Regions from separate parts of the Otoolea muris genome, predicted to be linked through region 2. Evidence: a T-box and tRNA genes for the amino acid it is inferred to sense, from the RefSeq annotation. Region 2 holds a T-box; the other holds one or more tRNA genes.
What was found. The T-box of region 2 lies ahead of proS (proline--tRNA ligase). A T-box ahead of a tRNA ligase gene usually reads a tRNA of that ligase, here a tRNA-Pro.
Positions count from the first base shown of each region.

Region 1: it encodes a tRNA-Pro, which carries the amino acid that the T-box ahead of proS (proline--tRNA ligase) is inferred to sense. The anticodon was not compared.

Region 1 covers NZ_CALPCY010000017.1:29,521-38,098, reverse strand. Annotated here, with positions in the region: gene NFS31_RS27680 (DUF6783 domain-containing protein) at 1-156, opposite strand, end outside; partial or broken gene NFS31_RS11995 (manganese catalase family protein) at 362-784, shown strand; gene NFS31_RS11990 (hypothetical protein) at 844-1,560, shown strand; tRNA gene NFS31_RS11985 (tRNA-Gly) at 1,667-1,737, opposite strand; tRNA gene NFS31_RS11980 (tRNA-Pro) at 1,862-1,935, shown strand; gene NFS31_RS11975 (O-acetylhomoserine aminocarboxypropyltransferase/cysteine synthase family protein) at 2,051-3,334, shown strand; gene cls (cardiolipin synthase) at 3,433-4,974, shown strand; gene NFS31_RS11965 (Holliday junction resolvase RecU) at 5,082-5,615, shown strand; gene ppdK (pyruvate, phosphate dikinase) at 5,783-8,413, shown strand; gene NFS31_RS11955 (Fic family protein) at 8,524-8,578, shown strand, end outside.
Region 2 covers NZ_CALPCY010000031.1:5,256-13,833, forward strand. Annotated here, with positions in the region: gene NFS31_RS16870 (carbohydrate-binding domain-containing protein) at 1-1,014, opposite strand, end outside; gene NFS31_RS16875 (DUF4956 domain-containing protein) at 1,094-1,771, opposite strand; gene NFS31_RS16880 (polyphosphate polymerase domain-containing protein) at 1,764-2,549, opposite strand; gene NFS31_RS16885 (CCA tRNA nucleotidyltransferase) at 2,841-4,058, opposite strand; gene proS (proline--tRNA ligase) at 4,074-5,507, opposite strand; T-box leader at 5,634-5,897, opposite strand; gene NFS31_RS16895 (M24 family metallopeptidase C-terminal domain-containing protein) at 5,952-6,476, opposite strand; gene NFS31_RS16900 (aminopeptidase) at 6,683-7,651, opposite strand; gene NFS31_RS16905 (GntR family transcriptional regulator) at 7,864-8,514, opposite strand.

The DNA of each region.
Region 1 (8,578 bases), on a different contig from region 2:
TTCTGGCAGCTGTGCGTGCCACTTTGTGGGAGATTTGGGCCAAATGAACGCGGCGCAGCGGGCTGCGTTAAGTGAATTTGGCCCAAATATACCGCGAAGTGGCGCGTGCAGATGCCAGGAATGAATTTTCAAACACGCTCTAGTACAGCATTGCATTAATTCGCGAGTAAACAGCACTCGCTATCCGCGCCCTCTGCACGCCTGCGAAGCTAGCCGTAGGCTCCACTACGCCGTCGCTTCGCAGACGCACAGATGACACGAATATCAAGCGCTTTTTACTCGCGAATTAATGCAACGCTGTACTAGGATTTGTTGCCACTGACAGGCAGTATTCCGCGAGGGCCATTTTGGTCCGTCTGCAGGTACGGAGGAGCTGGCCCACATGGAAATCGTGGCGGCGATTATCCAGCAGCTCACGCGGGGGCTGACCGCGGAGCAGATCGCAGAATCCGGCCTGGGCCCGTACTATATTGACCACACGGCCGGGATCTGGCCGCAGGCGGCGGGAGGGATCCCCTTTAATGCGTGTGAATTCCAGTCCAAGGGAGATGCGATAACGGATCTGTATGAGGATATGGCAGCAGAGCAGAAAGCAAGAAGCACATACGAAAATATCCTCCGCGTCGTAAAGGATCCGGATGTCTGCGATCCGATCCGCTATCTGAGAGAGCGGGAGATTGTCCATTTCCAGCGCTTTGGGGAAGCGATGCGCAATCTTCAGGATCAGCTCGACCGCAAGAACTTCTATGCCTTTAACGTGGAATTTGACAAGATGAGCCGCTGACCGGCCGCCGCTTTAGGCGCCGGGAGCTGCAGCGGCGTAAAACACAGGAGAATAAGTATATGGAATACAATGTGAAACTGTCCCGCCCGTATATCCGCATCCGCCGTCCGGATGGGATCTCCTTTGGCGGGAGCCAGGAATGGTTTGAGGAGAAGACGATCCGCGACTTCGGGTGCGGGCTTATAGGGGCGGCAGACGTATTATTATATGTAAGCCGCCCCGCGCAGGCGGGAGAGGAGAGCCGGAATGCGGCGTCCGGGGAAGAGGGGACGCCGGAAATCCCATATGAAGAGTATGGCCGGCATGTGGCGGCGCTTAAGCGGCATTTTCCCATCATCCCGGGATTTGGGATGCCGGGATGGTTTTTGTCTGTGGGCTTTAACATCATCTTCAGACGGCAGAAGAGCCCGTACCGGGCGAGATGGGGGATTCCGCACAGGCGGCTTTTCAGCTCCATTGCGGAAATGCTGAGGCAGGATATCCCGGTCATCCTGTCGGCGGGCCCCCATTTTCCCAGGTTCTGGGGAAAAGAGGGCCTGACCCTGTACCGCGAGGCCGCGGACAAGACCATGCTGCCCGCGGCGAAAACCAGGGCCCACTATGTCATCGTGACCGGCATGGCCGGCGAATGGATGCGGATTTCCTCGTGGGGGAGGATGTATTATATCCGGATCTCTGAATATGAGGAGTATGTGCGGCGCTATAGCTGCCCGCTTTTCAGCAATATCTGTTATATACGCTCCAGGGCCGCCGGGCAGGGGGGACAAATATCATGAACTTTTAAGGAAACTTAAAAGAAAACTAAGAGAAAACGTAAGGGAAAGCAGCCCATGGCAGTTTTCCCTCAAAAAAAGAATATTGTTTAAATTTAAAAATAAAAAAAGCAGATAACGGGAGTCGAACCCGCCTTTCCAGCTTGGGAAGCTAGCGTTCTACCGATGAACCATATCTGCACTGAAATACATTATATCACTAATCGGAAAAAAGTCAATGCTTTTTGAAAAGTTTTTCCAGAAAAATTATATTAAAAAACAGGTTGCATTTTTCGTTTTTTCTGTTATAATATGGTAGTGAACACGGGGTATGGCGTAGTTTGGTAGCGCGCTCGGCTGGGGGCCGAGAGGTCGCAGGTTCAAATCCTGTTACCCCGATGGAGAATCCCTTGATTTGATCGTGAATCAGGGGATTTTTTTATGCACACGGGCGTCCGTTCAGCAAAAAGATGCGCTGATGCGGCGCACACTATGGTCTACGAGGAGGTTTACCATGAGCAAAAAGCGTTCTATTGAGACGATCTGTATCCAGGGCGGCTGGCAGCCGGGGAACGGGGAGCCGAGGATACTGCCGATTTATCAGAGCACGACGTTTAAATATTCGACCAGCGAGCAGATGGGCCGTCTGTTTGATCTGGAGGAGAACGGGTATTTTTACACCAGGCTGGCCAACCCGACGAACGATACGGTGGCGGATAAGATCCGCGAGCTGGAGGGAGGCGCGGCGGCGATGCTGACCTCCTCGGGCCAGGCGGCGAATTTTTACGCGGTGTTTAACATCTGCAACGCGGGCGACCATTTTGTGTGCGCCTCGACACTGTACGGCGGCACCTCGAATCTCTTTGCGGTAACCATGAAAAAGATGGGGATAGACGTGACGCTGGTGGATCCGGACGCGCCGTCAGAGGAGATTGAGAAGGCGTTCCGCCCGAATACGAAGTGCGTGTTCGGCGAGTCGATCGCGAACCCGGCCCTGGTTGTGCTGGATATCGAGAAATTCGCGGATCTGGCCCACCGGCACGGCGTCCCGCTGATCATGGACAATACGTTTGCCACGCCGGTCAATTTGAGGCCGTTTGAGTGGGGCGCGGATATCGTGACGCATTCGACGACGAAATATATGGACGGGCACGCCATGACTGTGGGCGGCTGTATCGTGGACAGCGGAAATTTTGACTGGGAGGCCCACGCGGAGAAGTTTCCGGGCCTGACCACGCCGGACGACTCCTATCACGGGGTGATTTATACGAAGAAATTCGGAAAGGCGGCGTATATCACAAAGGCCACGGCGCAGGTGATGCGCGACCTGGGCTCGATCCAGGCGCCGCAGAATGCATTTCTCTTAAATATCGGCCTTGAGACGCTGCACCTGCGCATGCCGCGCCACTGTGAGAACGCGCTGAGGGTCGCAGGGTTTTTAAAGGGCAGGGAGGACGTGGCGTGGGTGAAATATCCCGGGCTGGAGGGCGATCCCTACTATGAGCTGGCCCGCAAATATATGCCAAACGGAACCTGCGGCGTGATTTCCTTTGGCTTAAAGGGCGGCAGGGAGGCGGCGGCCGCGTTTATGGATAAGCTTGGGCTGGCCGCGATCGTGACCCATGTGGCCGACGCACGCACCTGCGTGCTCCACCCGGCCAGCCATACGCACCGCCAGCTCACGGACGAACAGCTCGTGGAGGCCGGCGTGGATCCGGCGATGATCCGGCTGAGCGTGGGTATTGAGAACGCGGAGGATATTGTAGAGGACATCCGCCAGGCGCTGGAGCGTGTTTGAGATATGATCCGGGGCGGGAGGGCCGCTGGCGCTTCCGCCCCGTTTGAGGATGGCCCGGCAGGGAGGGAAGGACGATTAAAGGAGATCTGTTTAAAAAGATGAGGGGAGCGCTGCGCTTCCTGTTTGGCCGGACCATGTTCGGCGCTTTGTTTCTGCTGCTGCAGATCCTGTTTCTTCTGACTGCGTTTGACTGGCTGAAGGAGTATATGGTTTATCTGTTCGGGGGTTCGGCCGCGCTCAGCGTGGCTGTGCTGGTCTATATTATCAGCGATGAGGAAAACAGCAGCATCAAGCTGTCGTGGGTGGTTCCGATCCTTGTTATCCCCGTGTTTGGCACGCTGTTTTACCTGTTTTTGAAGCTGCAGCCCGGAACCTGGCTGATTAACCGCCGGATCGGGGAGCTTCAGGAGGAGACGGCCCCCCTTCTGCAGCAGGATCCGGAGACAGAGGCGTCATATAACCGTTTACATGCGGGCGGCGGCAATCTGGTCCGCTATATGAACCGCTATGGGAAGTACCCGATTTACAGCGGGACGAAGGCGCGGTATTTCCCGCTGGGGGATGACTTTTATCCGGCGCTCCTTTCGGAGCTCCAAAAAGCGGAAGCATTTATTTTCATGGAATATTTTATTGTGGAGCGGGGCGTGATGTGGGATTCGATCCTGGCGGTCCTGGAGGAAAAGGCCAGAGCGGGCGTGGAGGTCCGTTTTATGTACGACGGAATGTGCAGCCTGATGCTGCTGCCGTATTCCTATCCGCAGGAGCTTGAGAAAAAAGGGATCCGCTGCAAGATGTTTTCGCCCATAAAGCCGGCTCTGTCCAGCCATCAGAACAACCGCGATCACCGCAAAATCTGTGTGATTGACGGACATACGGCCTTTACGGGCGGCGTGAACCTGGCGGACGAGTACATCAACCGCCGGCCCCGCTTCGGCCACTGGAAGGATACGGCGGTGATGTTAAAGGGCCCCGCGGCCCAGAGCTTTACGATGATGTTTTTGCAGCTCTGGGGCGTGACGGAAAAAGAAAAAGAGGATTACAGCCGCTTCCTCTATCCCGGGGAAATGCCTTTACCGGACGAAGCGCCTGCTCCGGGATTTGTGATGCCCTACGCGGACAGCCCCCTGGACGGGGAAAATGTGGGGGAGCAGGTGTACTTAGATATCCTGGGCCATGCGAGGCGGTATGTCCATATCATGACGCCTTATCTGATTCTGGACGATATCACGCTGGCGGCCCTGAAATATGCGGCCAAGCGCGGGGTGGAGACGGTGATCATCATGCCCCATATCCCGGACAAGCTCTATGCCTATCTGCTGGCGAGGAGCTATTACGAAGAGCTTTTAAAGGCCGGGGTGCGGATCTTTGAGTATACGCCGGGCTTTGTGCATGCCAAGATGTTTGTGTGCGACGACGAGGAAGCCGTGGTGGGAACCATAAACCTGGATTTCAGGAGCTTATACCTGCACTTTGAGTGCGCCGCCTATTTCTGCCAGAGCCCTGTGGTCCCGGAGGTGGAGCGCGATATGCAGGAGACGCTTTTAAAATGTGAGGAGATCACGCTGGCCGCCTGCAGAAGCTACCCGTTCGTGAAACGCTTTGCCGGAAAGGCGCTGCGGCTGTTTGCGCCGCTGATGTAGGGGGCGCGGCGTACAGATGGCGGGCGGATGCATGCAGCGGCGGCCTGCCTGTATATTTGGCGCAGGGGCGCTGATTTTCAGATGCGCGCCGGGAGGATGGATGACACATGGGCACATGGAACAGCCGGGGCCTGCGCGGCTCCACGCTGGAGGATATGATCAACCACAGCAACGAGGTCTACCGGGAGCGGAAGCTGGCCCTGATCCAGAAGGTTCCCACCCCGATCACCCCGATTGCGATTGACAAAGAGACAAGGCACATCACGCTGGCCTACTTTGACCAGAAGAGCACGGTGGACTACATCGGGGCCGTCCAGGGGATCCCGGTGTGCTTTGACGCAAAGGAATGCGCCGCAGCCACCTTCCCGCTCCAGAACGTCCACGCACATCAGGTGCGTTTTATGAAGGAATTTGAAGAGCAGGGGGGGATCGCCTTTATCGTGCTGCACTGGACGGCAAAGGACGAGATCTACTATATCCCGTTTGATGAGCTCTGCGGCTTCTGGGAGCGCATGGAGAGCGGGGGGAGGAAGAGCTTTACATACGACGAGATGGACCGCTCTTGGAGGATTGGGCGGCAGCGGGATGTGCTGGTTCATTACCTGGAGATGATTCAGAGGGATTTGGAGCGGAGGCCATGATTCACATGTCCCGTAAAAATTTGGAAATAATTCAATAAAACCCCTTTACTCCCCAACAGTTTATGTTATAATATTCACGATGAACAGCTTCCGCCCAACATACATTGAAAGCTGTCCGTCAAAGTTTGCAAACGGAAACATAATGAACATTAGGAGGAAGAAAACGTATGGCAAAATGGGTTTATAAGTTCGAGGAAGGCAGCGCGGCGATGAGAAACCTTCTCGGCGGCAAGGGCTGCAACCTGGCTGAGATGACGAACCTGGGCATGCCGATTCCGCAGGGCTTTACAGTGACGACAGAAGCCTGCACGGAATACTACAACAGCGGCAAGCAGATCACAGAGGAGATTCAGAGCCAGATTTTTGAGGCATTGACCTGGTTAGAGGGTGTAAACGGAAAGAAATTCGGCGATACCGAGGATCCGCTTCTGGTATCTGTCCGCTCCGGCGCGCGCGCATCCATGCCCGGCATGATGGACACGATCTTAAACCTTGGCTTAAACGACGTTGCTGTGGAAGGCTTTGCAAAGAAGACGGGAAATCCGAGATTTGCATATGATTCCTACAGAAGATTTATCCAGATGTACTCCGACGTGGTAATGGAAGTTCCGAAGTCCTATTTTGAGAAGATCATCGATGAGATGAAAGAGGCCAAGGGTGTACATTTCGACACGGAGCTGACAGCGGAGGATTTGAAGGAGCTTGCGCAGAAGTTCAAGGCTGTATATAAGGAAGCCATGAACGGCGAGGATTTCCCGCAGGAGCCGAAGGATCAGCTGATGGGCGCTGTGAAGGCCGTGTTCCGTTCCTGGGACAACCCGCGCGCCATTGTTTACCGCCGTATGAACGATATTCCGGGCGACTGGGGTACTGCTGTAAATGTTCAGACCATGGTATTCGGCAATAAGGGCGAGACCTCCGGCACAGGCGTTGCCTTCACGCGCAACCCCTCCACCGGCGCGAAGGGAATCTTCGGCGAATACTTAATCAATGCACAGGGCGAGGACGTGGTTGCCGGCGTGCGCACACCGCAGCCGATCAGCCAGCTTGAGAAGGATCTTCCGGAGTGCTACGCACAGTTCATGGATCTGGCCATGAAGCTGGAGAACCATTTCCGCGACATGCAGGACATGGAGTTTACGATTGAGGAAGGAAAGCTCTATTTCTTACAGACCCGTAACGGCAAGAGAACGGCTCCGGCCGCGATTCAGATTGCCTGCGATCTGGTAGACGAAGGAAAGATCACGCCGCAGGAGGCCGTATGCAGGATCGAGGCGAAGTCTCTGGATCAGCTTCTGCACCCGACCTTTGATCCCGAAGCCTTAAAGGCCGGCGAAGTGATTGGACAGGCCCTTCCGGCTTCCCCGGGCGCGGCCGCAGGAAAAGTCTGCTTCACAGCAGAGGAAGCCAAAGAGGCTGGTATCGGCGGCAAGGGCGAGAGAGTGATCCTGGTTCGTCTGGAGACCTCCCCGGAGGATATCGAGGGCATGCACGCATCCCAGGGTATCTTAACTGTACGCGGCGGCATGACTTCCCACGCGGCCGTTGTAGCGCGCGGCATGGGCACCTGCTGTGTATCCGGCTGCGGCGATATCAAGATTGACGAGGAGGCAAAGGAGTTCTCACTGGGCGGATACACCTTCCACGAGGGCGACTACATTTCCTTAGACGGCACGACCGGTAAGATTTACAAGGGCGACATCCGCACCCAGGAAGCTTCCGTAGGCGGAAACTTCAAGAGAATCATGGACTGGGCGGACAGCTTCAGGACCTTAAAGGTGCGCACCAATGCCGACACGCCGGCTGACACGGCCAACGCGGTCAAGCTGGGCGCAGAGGGCATCGGCCTTTGCCGTACAGAGCATATGTTCTTTGACGCAGACCGTATCCCGAAGATCCGCAAGATGATCCTTTCCGACACGGTAGAGCAGAGAGAAGAGGCATTAAACGAGCTGATCCCCTTCCAGAAAGGCGATTTCAAGGCCATGTACAAGGCGCTTGAGGGCCGGCCGATGACCGTCCGCTACTTAGATCCGCCGCTGCACGAGTTCGTGCCCCACACGGAAGAGGAGATGGCGGAGCTGGCCTCCGACATGGGCCTCAAGTTAGAGGATGTAAAGAAGAAATGCGACGACTTACACGAGTTTAACCCCATGATGGGACACCGCGGCTGCCGTCTGGCTGTCACTTATCCGGAGATTGCCAAGATGCAGACAAGAGCCGTTATGGAAGCCGCCATCGAGGTGAAGGAAGAGTGCGGCTACGACATCATTCCTGAGATCATGATCCCGCTGGTAGGCGAGAAGAAAGAGCTCAAGTACGTGAAAGATGTTGTGGTAGAGGTTGCAGAGCAGGTTAAGAAGGAAAAGAACTCTGATATGCAGTACCATATCGGCACCATGATCGAGATCCCGCGCGCGGCCCTGACCGCAGGCGCGATCGCAGAGGAGGCGGAATTCTTCTCCTTTGGTACCAATGACTTAACTCAGATGACCTTTGGCTTCTCCCGCGACGACTCCGGCAAGTTCCTGGATTCCTACTACAAGGCCAAGATCTACGAGTCTGATCCGTTCGCAAGGCTTGACCAGACCGGCGTAGGCCAGTTGGTAGAGATGGCGGTTAAGAACGGACGCGCGACCCGCGCTGACTTAAAGTGCGGTATCTGCGGCGAGCACGGCGGCGATCCGTCTTCCGTGGAGTTCTGCCATAAGGTGGGCCTTAACTACGTATCCTGCTCACCGTTCCGCGTGCCGATCGCACGGCTGGCGGCGGCGCAGGCGGCGCTTAACAACGCATAAAACAGAATAAAAGGGTTTAAGGTCAAAACATTTAAGCCTGTATAAGCCAAAAGGGAAGTGAGAAATTACTTCCCTTTTGCGCATCTTTTGAAGACAAATTAAGAGGATAAATGATGAGACATATATCTGACTTAAAGGGAATGAATGGCATTCCCTTATATTTTG
Region 2 (8,578 bases):
AGACAGGCCTTCCAGCCCCTCATAGCTTTCCGCGACTGTAAGCTCTCCTCCTGAAACAGACAGCGACCGATCCGCATGAACCCCGTCGTCCCCGGAGCGCAGGGCCAGGCTCCCGCCGCTTATACGTATATCCCCGTTGCTGTGGACCGCGTCGTCCGCGGCGGCTATATCCAGGACGCCGTCCGTTATCTCTGCCAGCGTCTCCGCCTTGATTCCCTTTTCAGCCGCATCTATGGACAGCCCGCCCCCGGTTATCCTTACATAGCCCTTGTCAGCATCGCTGTCATTGCTTGCCTGCACCCCGTCTCCCCCGGCCGTGACGGTGATCGTCCCGCCTTCGATTTCCACAGAATCCTTTCCTTTGATTCCGTCATTTACCGCCTCTATCTTCAGTATTCCGGAGCGTATCGTCACGTCATCCCTGCCGCGGATCCCTTCCTGGTAGTTTCCGATCACCCGTAAACGCCCGTCTCCCTCAAAAATCAGATTATCATGGCTGAAAACGGCCGCGTCAGGCTCATCGTCCCCGTTCCTGTCATACTCATACGAAGCTCCGTCTGAGACGGTATTGTCACTCCCCTCCTCCAGTATAATTGTCAGGCTTTTGCACTGCTGCCCATATATGGGTGAAAAATCTGCGCTTGCTATGGATAAGCCGTCCATAATCAGGGCGACCTCCCCGTCTCCCGCGTCAATCACAATCCTGCCGTCTGAGACAGCGCCGCTGACGCGGTAACTCCCGCCCTGTGTGATTGTGAGAACCGTCCCGTCCGCCGCCGCTCCCGGGCCGTTTATTGTAAAGCCTGTTTCCGCGGCTGTAATCACGGTTTCTCCCATACTGCCGCCCGCGGTTTCCTTCTGCGCATCCGCCGTCTGCCGCCCGCACCCGCCAAGGAGCAGGCATGACAGGCCGAATATTCCCGCAGCCCCGCCCGCGCGCAGGAGATACGCCGTCCCGGCCTTCTTTTCCCACACATATTTTGCGTCTTTTTTCCTGTATAATCCTGCCTTCATCCTTCTTTCCTCCTGTCTGATTCCTCTCTGATAACCGTTCAGCTAACCTGAACGGCTGCACTCTCTGCCCTTTTGCCGCTCACAGCTCCTCCCTGCTCTCCGGAACGCGGCCGCAGACAATACCGAGATTTCCGTTTCTGCACCGGATCGCGTCCAGCATCTCCTTTTCCTGCGCCTCTGACCGCAGATCGATCCGATAGCACAGCTCATACAGGCTTCCCATGTTCACTGTCCTCACACGATGAAGCTGGCTCCTGTATACATAGCGCTCAAAAATATCGTCAAAAATTCCAAAATAATCGAGATTTTCCGGTATCGTGACTTTCAGCTCCCTTGCGCCGCGTCCGCTTCTCCAGACAGGGAGCGAGACTAGGATAACCCCCGCCCCGCCGACGGTAAAGGCCAGCAGGGCCGCCATGGCCAGGTATCCCATTCCCGCCGCCAGCCCTACCGCCATGGCCAGAAAGACGCTGCCAATCTCCCTTGAATTTCCCGGGACGGAGCGGAACCTTACCAGGCTGAAGGCCCCCATTACCGCGATTCCGGTTCCCAGATTGCCGTTTACCAGCATGATAACCGCCTGCACGATCACCGGGAGTATCCCCAGCGTGACAATAAAATTTTTGCTGTATGTATTTTTATATGTGTGCAGAAGCGCCAGAACCATCCCCAGCGCAAGGGAAGTACCCATGCATAAAAGCATCTGTCCCGCGGTCAGTCCCGCCTCCCCTGTCCCTGTTAAAATACTGTCAAGCACAATATTCCCCTCCTTCTCTGCTATCGGTTTTACCGCATCTGTTCAGACGCCATGAACCGCTGCTTTTCATCATATCTTCTCTGTAAGATCCCTGTTTATAAATGTTCTCTTTATAATACATGCCGTATTTCGAGTACGAGACCGGAAATATGGACAGCTCCGAAAGGCGCCGGCTCATCCAGAGCGGCATAGCGCCCGGGATTTTCACCTCCATCAGAACCTGATCCGGCTGTATAAGCTCTGTCCCGAAATCGCCGCCGGCCAAATCAAGACGGTTCCTCCGGCCCCGTATACGGCGGTCAAAGGTCACGCGCAGCTCTGGATCCTCTCTGCCGAAAAAAGCCAGGCGGTCATAAGCGATAAAAGCCTTGGGCAGCAACCCCCAGCGCTTTATGGCGTAATCAATCTCCTTTATAATCTGGCTCCCCGGCTCCGGGCAGATTCCCCTGTACAAAAAATCCCTGGCTTCCTTCAGTTTCAGCGCCTCCCGGCGCTTATAGACGATCCCGCCCGCTTTCTTTTTAAGCTCCGCAAAGACTGTCGAGTCCTGCGATACCGGGCCATAGGCGCGCAGCCTCACCTTTTCTTTGTACTCCGGCTTTTCAATCGAGCGCCGGATCAGCTCAAAATTCCCCGTATCGAAATAGATATTGGAAATGGTATGCCTTCCAAACTGATCCGCGCACATCCATTTTACCATCTCGCAGATCAGACTGTGATACTGCGGCGTATCCAACAGATATTTTTTCTCATACCGCTCAAAAACTTCCTGGGCCATGTTATTCCTCCTTATGCGTCACAGCGTTGAATCCGGCGCCTGCCTCTTGCGCCTCCCCGTATCGCGCAGCCATACGGGTTATTTAAACCGCAGCCTTATCGTAACAGCCGAAGCTTAAAAAAGGCTTAAAAAAAGCCCCGGAAACCGTGATATTTCTGTGAACTCACGATTTCCGGGGCTTGATGCCCGTATAGCGCGGACTGTAAAAGCGCCCTGCATTCGCTCTCCGGCCAGAGCGCGTCAGAAAAGTCCCCTCCGCTGCAAGCATTTCTGCTTCGCCGCCCGCGGGAGTCAGTCTCTGTCCGACGCCGCCTTTAACAATATTTCCTTCACGTTATCCTCAGGATACTCAAGGACATGCGCAAACAGCTCCTTAAGCGTCTGCCCCAGAGCCGGACCCGGCGCAGCCCCGGCAGCGATTAAATCCGTCCCTGTGACCGCCAGATCCTTCATGCGGATGCAGTCTCCCTTCCCGCGGATCTCCTCTGCCAAAAGCTTAAGACGGGCCGCATGCCCCCCGTCCTCCCCGTCCAGAATTTCCTTCATCTCCAGCAGGCAGTCAAAAAGCCCGTCGTCCATGGCGGACATCGCCTGACGGACCGCGCGCGGATCGCCGGCTATCCTGACAGGGAGCCAACGGATCAGCGCCCGCGCGCAGCGGATCGTCTCATTGTCCAGCTTAAACTCCTTAAGTATCCGCCCGCCGGCGTCCTCCCCCATTTCCAGAAGAAACGCAGCCCAGCGGACGGCTTTGGCAGACGGGAGCGCGGCCGCCAGCCGAAGCCTTCTTTCAAGCCTCCTGGCTGCCTCCGTCTCTGCAAACAGGTCCGGAAAGGATTCCGACACATATGGAGCCATCCCGGCCTCCCGGATCATACACAGCCGCTCCGGATGGCGGGACAGTAGCGTCTTTGTAAGCTCTGCCTGCACCCGCTCCCGGCTCACACAGGACAGCCTGGGCGCTTCCGCGCGCAGCGCCAGTTTCGTCCGCTCTTCTATGGTAAAATCGAGCTGGGCCGCAAACCGGACCGCGCGCAGAAGCCGCAGAGCGTCTTCAGAAAAGCGCTCTGAAGGATCGCCCACACAGCGCACCACACCGGCCTTCAAATCCTCCCGCCCGCCGAACGGATCCACCAGCTCCCCGCTCCGGCTTAAGGCCATTGCATTGATCGTAAAGTCGCGCCGCTTTAAGTCTTCCTTTAAGTCACGCGTAAACGCGACTTCCTTCGGATGCCGTCCGTCCTCGTATTCTCCGTCAATCCGGTACGTCGTAATCTCATAGCCTGTGCGGTCAAGCACCACGGTCACCGTCCCGTGCTGGAGCCCGGTGTCAATGGTGCGCGCAAATACCTGCCTGACCTCCTCCGGCCGGGCGGATGTGGTGATATCCCAGTCCTCCGGCTCACGGCCGAGCAGCATATCCCGCACGCATCCTCCCACTGCGTATGCCTCATAGCCATGTTCCTCAAGCTGTAACAAAATCCACTCTACCTGCTTTGGAATCTGCATCTTCGTATGCCTTTCTTAATACGCTTTGCCCCAATATACCATCTTCGCCGCGGGCCTGCCGCAGCAGACGCAGGTATCGCTCAAATGCTCCTGTACGAACGGCATGCAGCGCGAGGTAATGCCCACATCCTCCTTAAGCTTCTCCTCACACTCCTGCGAACCGCACCACATGGCCTTTATAAAGCCCGGTTTGTGATCCGCCGTATCCTTAAGCTCCTCCATATTCAGAGCCGTGTACGTATGGGACTCCATGTGCCCCTTCGCGCGCGCAAACATGTCGCTCTGTATCGTATCCAGGAGGCCGCGAAGCTGCTCCTCTATCCCGTCCAGCGAAACCGTAATCTTTTCATGCGTATCACGGCGCACAAGCACAGCCTGATTCTGCGCAATATCCCTGGGGCCGATCTCGATGCGCACCGGAATGCCGCGCATCTCTGATTCGCTGAATTTCCAGCCCGGAGACTTATCAGTATCATCCACCTTAACCTTAAAGCCCGACAGCCGCTCTTTAAGCTCAAACGCCTTGCCAAGAACGCCTTCCTTATTCTGCTGAACCGGCACAATCACTGCCTGTACCGGGGCAATCCTGGGCGGAAGCACCAGCCCGCTGTCATCCCCATGCACCATGATAAGCGCCCCGATCACGCGCGTGCTTAACCCCCAGGACGTCTGGTGGATAAATTTCAGCTTATTGTCGCGATCCAGGTACTGAATATTAAACGCCCTCGCAAAGCCGTCGCCGAAATTATGGCTTGTGCCGGACTGCAGCGCCTTTCCGTCATGCATCATAGCCTCAATGGTAAAGGTTGACTTCGCGCCCGCGAATTTTTCCTTATCCGTCTTCTGCCCGCGCACCACGGGGATAGCCAGGACCTCCTCGCAGAAATCCGCATAGACATTCAGCATAAGCTGCGTCCTCTCCTCTGCCTCTTCCTCTGTCGCATGCGCGGTGTGTCCCTCCTGCCACAAAAATTCCCTGGAGCGCAGGAACGGCCTGGTCGTCTTTTCCCAGCGCACAACCGAACACCACTGATTGTAATTCTTCGGCAGATCGCGGTAGGACTGCACATCCTTTGCATAAAAATCGCAGAACAGCGTCTCTGACGTGGGCCGCACGCACATCCGCTCCTGAAGCGGCTCCAGGCCGCCGTGCGTCACCCACGCCACCTCCGGCGCAAAGCCCTCCACATGATCCTTCTCCTTCTGAAGCAGGCTCTCAGGGATAAACATGGGCATATACACATTCTCCACCCCTGTCTCCTTAAACCTCCGGTCCAGCTCCGCCTGGATATTCTCCCAGATCGCAAACCCGGCCGGCTTAATCACCATACAGCCCTTTACGCTCGAATAATCCGTCAGCTCCGCCTTTTTTACAACATCCGTATACCACTGTGCGAAATCCACATCCATGGATGTGATCGCCTCCACAAGCTTCTTTTCCTTTGCCATGACAAACCTCCTGACTGCTCCTTTTGTTCCGTCAACATCACTGCCGGCCGCGCGCCGTTTCCACAGCGGATCCTCTCGCGCCCCTGTGCATAAAAAAGCCACCCGATCCCTCTGAATCATCGCGATCAAAGGGACCGAATGGCTTAAACTTCGGCGGTACCACCCTGTTTAACCGGAACCTGCCGCACACATCCTCTCTGCGGCCCGGCGGCTGTTCAGACAGCCCGAACTCATTTCCGGTTCACTCAATTTCCGTTAACGCCGGTATACGATACATCTTCATGTATGGCTCAGGGGCCGGTTCCATCCTCATGGACACGGAAACCTCGCACCAGCGGTTTCCTCTCTGGAAGTGTGTAAGAATCTACTAATCCCCTTCATCGCCGTAATTTTATATGTGATTTGACTTTGGTAAGCTGATTTTACGTCAGGATGGGCGGTTTGTCAACCACTGATTTCTCTGGCAGCCTCTTTAAGCCACGTTTTTTCCTCCTCGCTGAGGAATGGGGAAATCTTCTGATAAACCTCCTTATGATATGCATTTAACCGTTTTATATCCTGCTCATCCATAAATCCGGTGTCAATGGCATCCAAATCAATGGGCGCCCAGGTCAAAAATTCAAAGCGGAGGAACTGTCCATACTCGTTTTTCTCATCCGGCGCACAGAGAATCAGGTTTTCTGTCCGGGTTCCAAATCTTCCTTCAAAGTACATACCCGGTTCCACGGAACAAATCATGCCCGGTTCGATCACCGCGCTGTCCTGCCTCTCCGGCACGATCTTCCAAAGGAGGCCGTTGGGCCGCTCATGGACATTCAATACATATCCGACGCCGAGGCCGGTACCGTGGCTGAAATCCGGCCCCCTCTGCCACAATGCCTCCCATAAAGGGGAAATTTCCCAAAAGCGCCCCGTCTTCCGCGCGCATAACCGAACCGGAAGACTGATCCGCCATCTTGACCGCTTCATTCATGATTCCGCACAGGAGCGGTTCCAGCGTGCCTATCAGTAAGTTTGCAGAAAATTGGACACGCATGGGTAATCATATAGACAATGCCTTTTCCATTCAGTAAGCTTACCGCCCCATCCGGCCAGCGCGCCTGTCCCTGCCAAACATACCGCAAGGCGGGGCGTTCAGAGGGCGGGAATGATTTTAAAAACACCTCCAGGCCGGGCTACAGCCTGACAATCCCATTCTCCATCAATATTCTGCTATCTGCAACGATCGTTCCGTTTTTCATAATCACATCATAATGGCAGCTTGCTTTCACATTTCCTCCCAATGTAATACTGGCGCCAATTCCAATATGGCAGCTCCCAAACACCCCCTCATCCTCTAACATAAATCCGCAAAAACGGCAGTGCGTATTTAAACCAACGCCATGTTCCGCAATATTGTATACATTCGGATCCCGTTTTGCCTTCAAATCATCAGCCAGCATCTTAGCCTGCCTGCCTCCGGAAATATCGACGATACGCCCGTTTTCCACAATCAAAGTTACCGGCTCTTCTAACACGCCAATCCCAATGTACGGAATACTTGCGTCTGCCACAATAACTCCGTTCGCGGTTCCCTCCAGCGGCGAGACATTCGCCTCCACAGCCGGGAATGTTGAAAACTCTCCCTTCTCCACCATGCAGTAAAAATGGTTTCCCCGGCGCCCCTTTGCCGAATATTCCAGATGTGTTCCGCTTGGCGAAGTTAAAACGATCGTTTCCGCTCCGGCCATAGCCTGCGCCATCCCGATACAAATTGGTTTCAGCGCTTCAAAATCACCTTCAATACCTCCTCTCATCATCATCTCTTCTGTAAAACCAGTCAGTACCAATCCCCTGGCGCCTTCCGAAAGCGCTGTCTTTACTGCCTGTGTGTGCGTGATCGATTTTCCAACGATCGAGAAGAAGACATCGCTGGCTTTCATCGCAGCCGCAATATCCTTTGGCGGTTCCTCCCCATCCCGTTTACGCGGTTCCATTATACACAGCGCCGGTTCCGCGCCAACCCGATAGACTTCCGATGCCAGGGCCTGCGCAATGCTGAGATGCGACAACTCCGTTATGAGCAGCACCTGCTCCCCCTCTTTTACCTTGACACAGGTATTAATTACCTTACTTGCCCCTCTTGACATGTAAAAATTCGTCATATCCCCCTCCTTGACATATTGTATATTCTATAGAATGTATGATATATTATATAATAATCCCGTTTTTATGTCAAGAAGAATGCGGCGCGGCCTTCATCCGGTTTTTGTCATCAAATATCGCAGACAGCGGAGCTAAACTGCAAAAAAAGTTACGGCTCACAGCCTGGCCGAAAAACAGCCGTCCTGCGAACCGTAACCTTATTCTATGCACTTTATTTGTTTTCAATATATTTCCGCCCATTGCGGATGTGCTCGGAGACCGCATCCTGCGCTCTTTCTGCTTCCCTCTGATTCAGTGCATCCACAATCTCCCTGTGTTCCTTCACAATCTCTTTCTGGCGTTCTACACTGCTGGAAGAATATTTGCGGTCCCTGCTGATCACTCCTTTCAGCATGCCCAGCAATTTACAGAGAGTCTCATTTCCTGACAGGTGATATATATACTCATCGAATTTCTGGCTGGCCTCCGAGACTTCAAGAACTCCTTTTGCCGCGTCGAATTCCTCAATTAGCTGATACAAATAATCAATATCTCTCTCGTTCAGCCGGTGAACAGCCTCCCTGACTGCCAGACGTTCCAGAGCCTCCCTGCATGCGTAAGCCTCCTGTATTTCTTTTTGATTTAATGTACGGACCACAGCCCCATGATATGGAACCGTCTCAACCAGCCCGTCGCTCGCCAAACGCCGGAGCGCCTCTCTCACAGGGGTCGCGCTTACATTCATTTGTTTTGCCAAATGCTGCTCCTTCAGCTCGGTTCCCGCCGGCAAATCTCCGCTCGCTATTGAATCTACCAGATTCTGATACACCTGCTCAGCCAATGACACCCTCGATACACTGGATACCTTTCCGTAACCCCTCATCTGTCTGTAACTCCATTCTGCTTTTGCTCTCCCTGCCTTTTGTATTCCAAATGCAGGATTCATT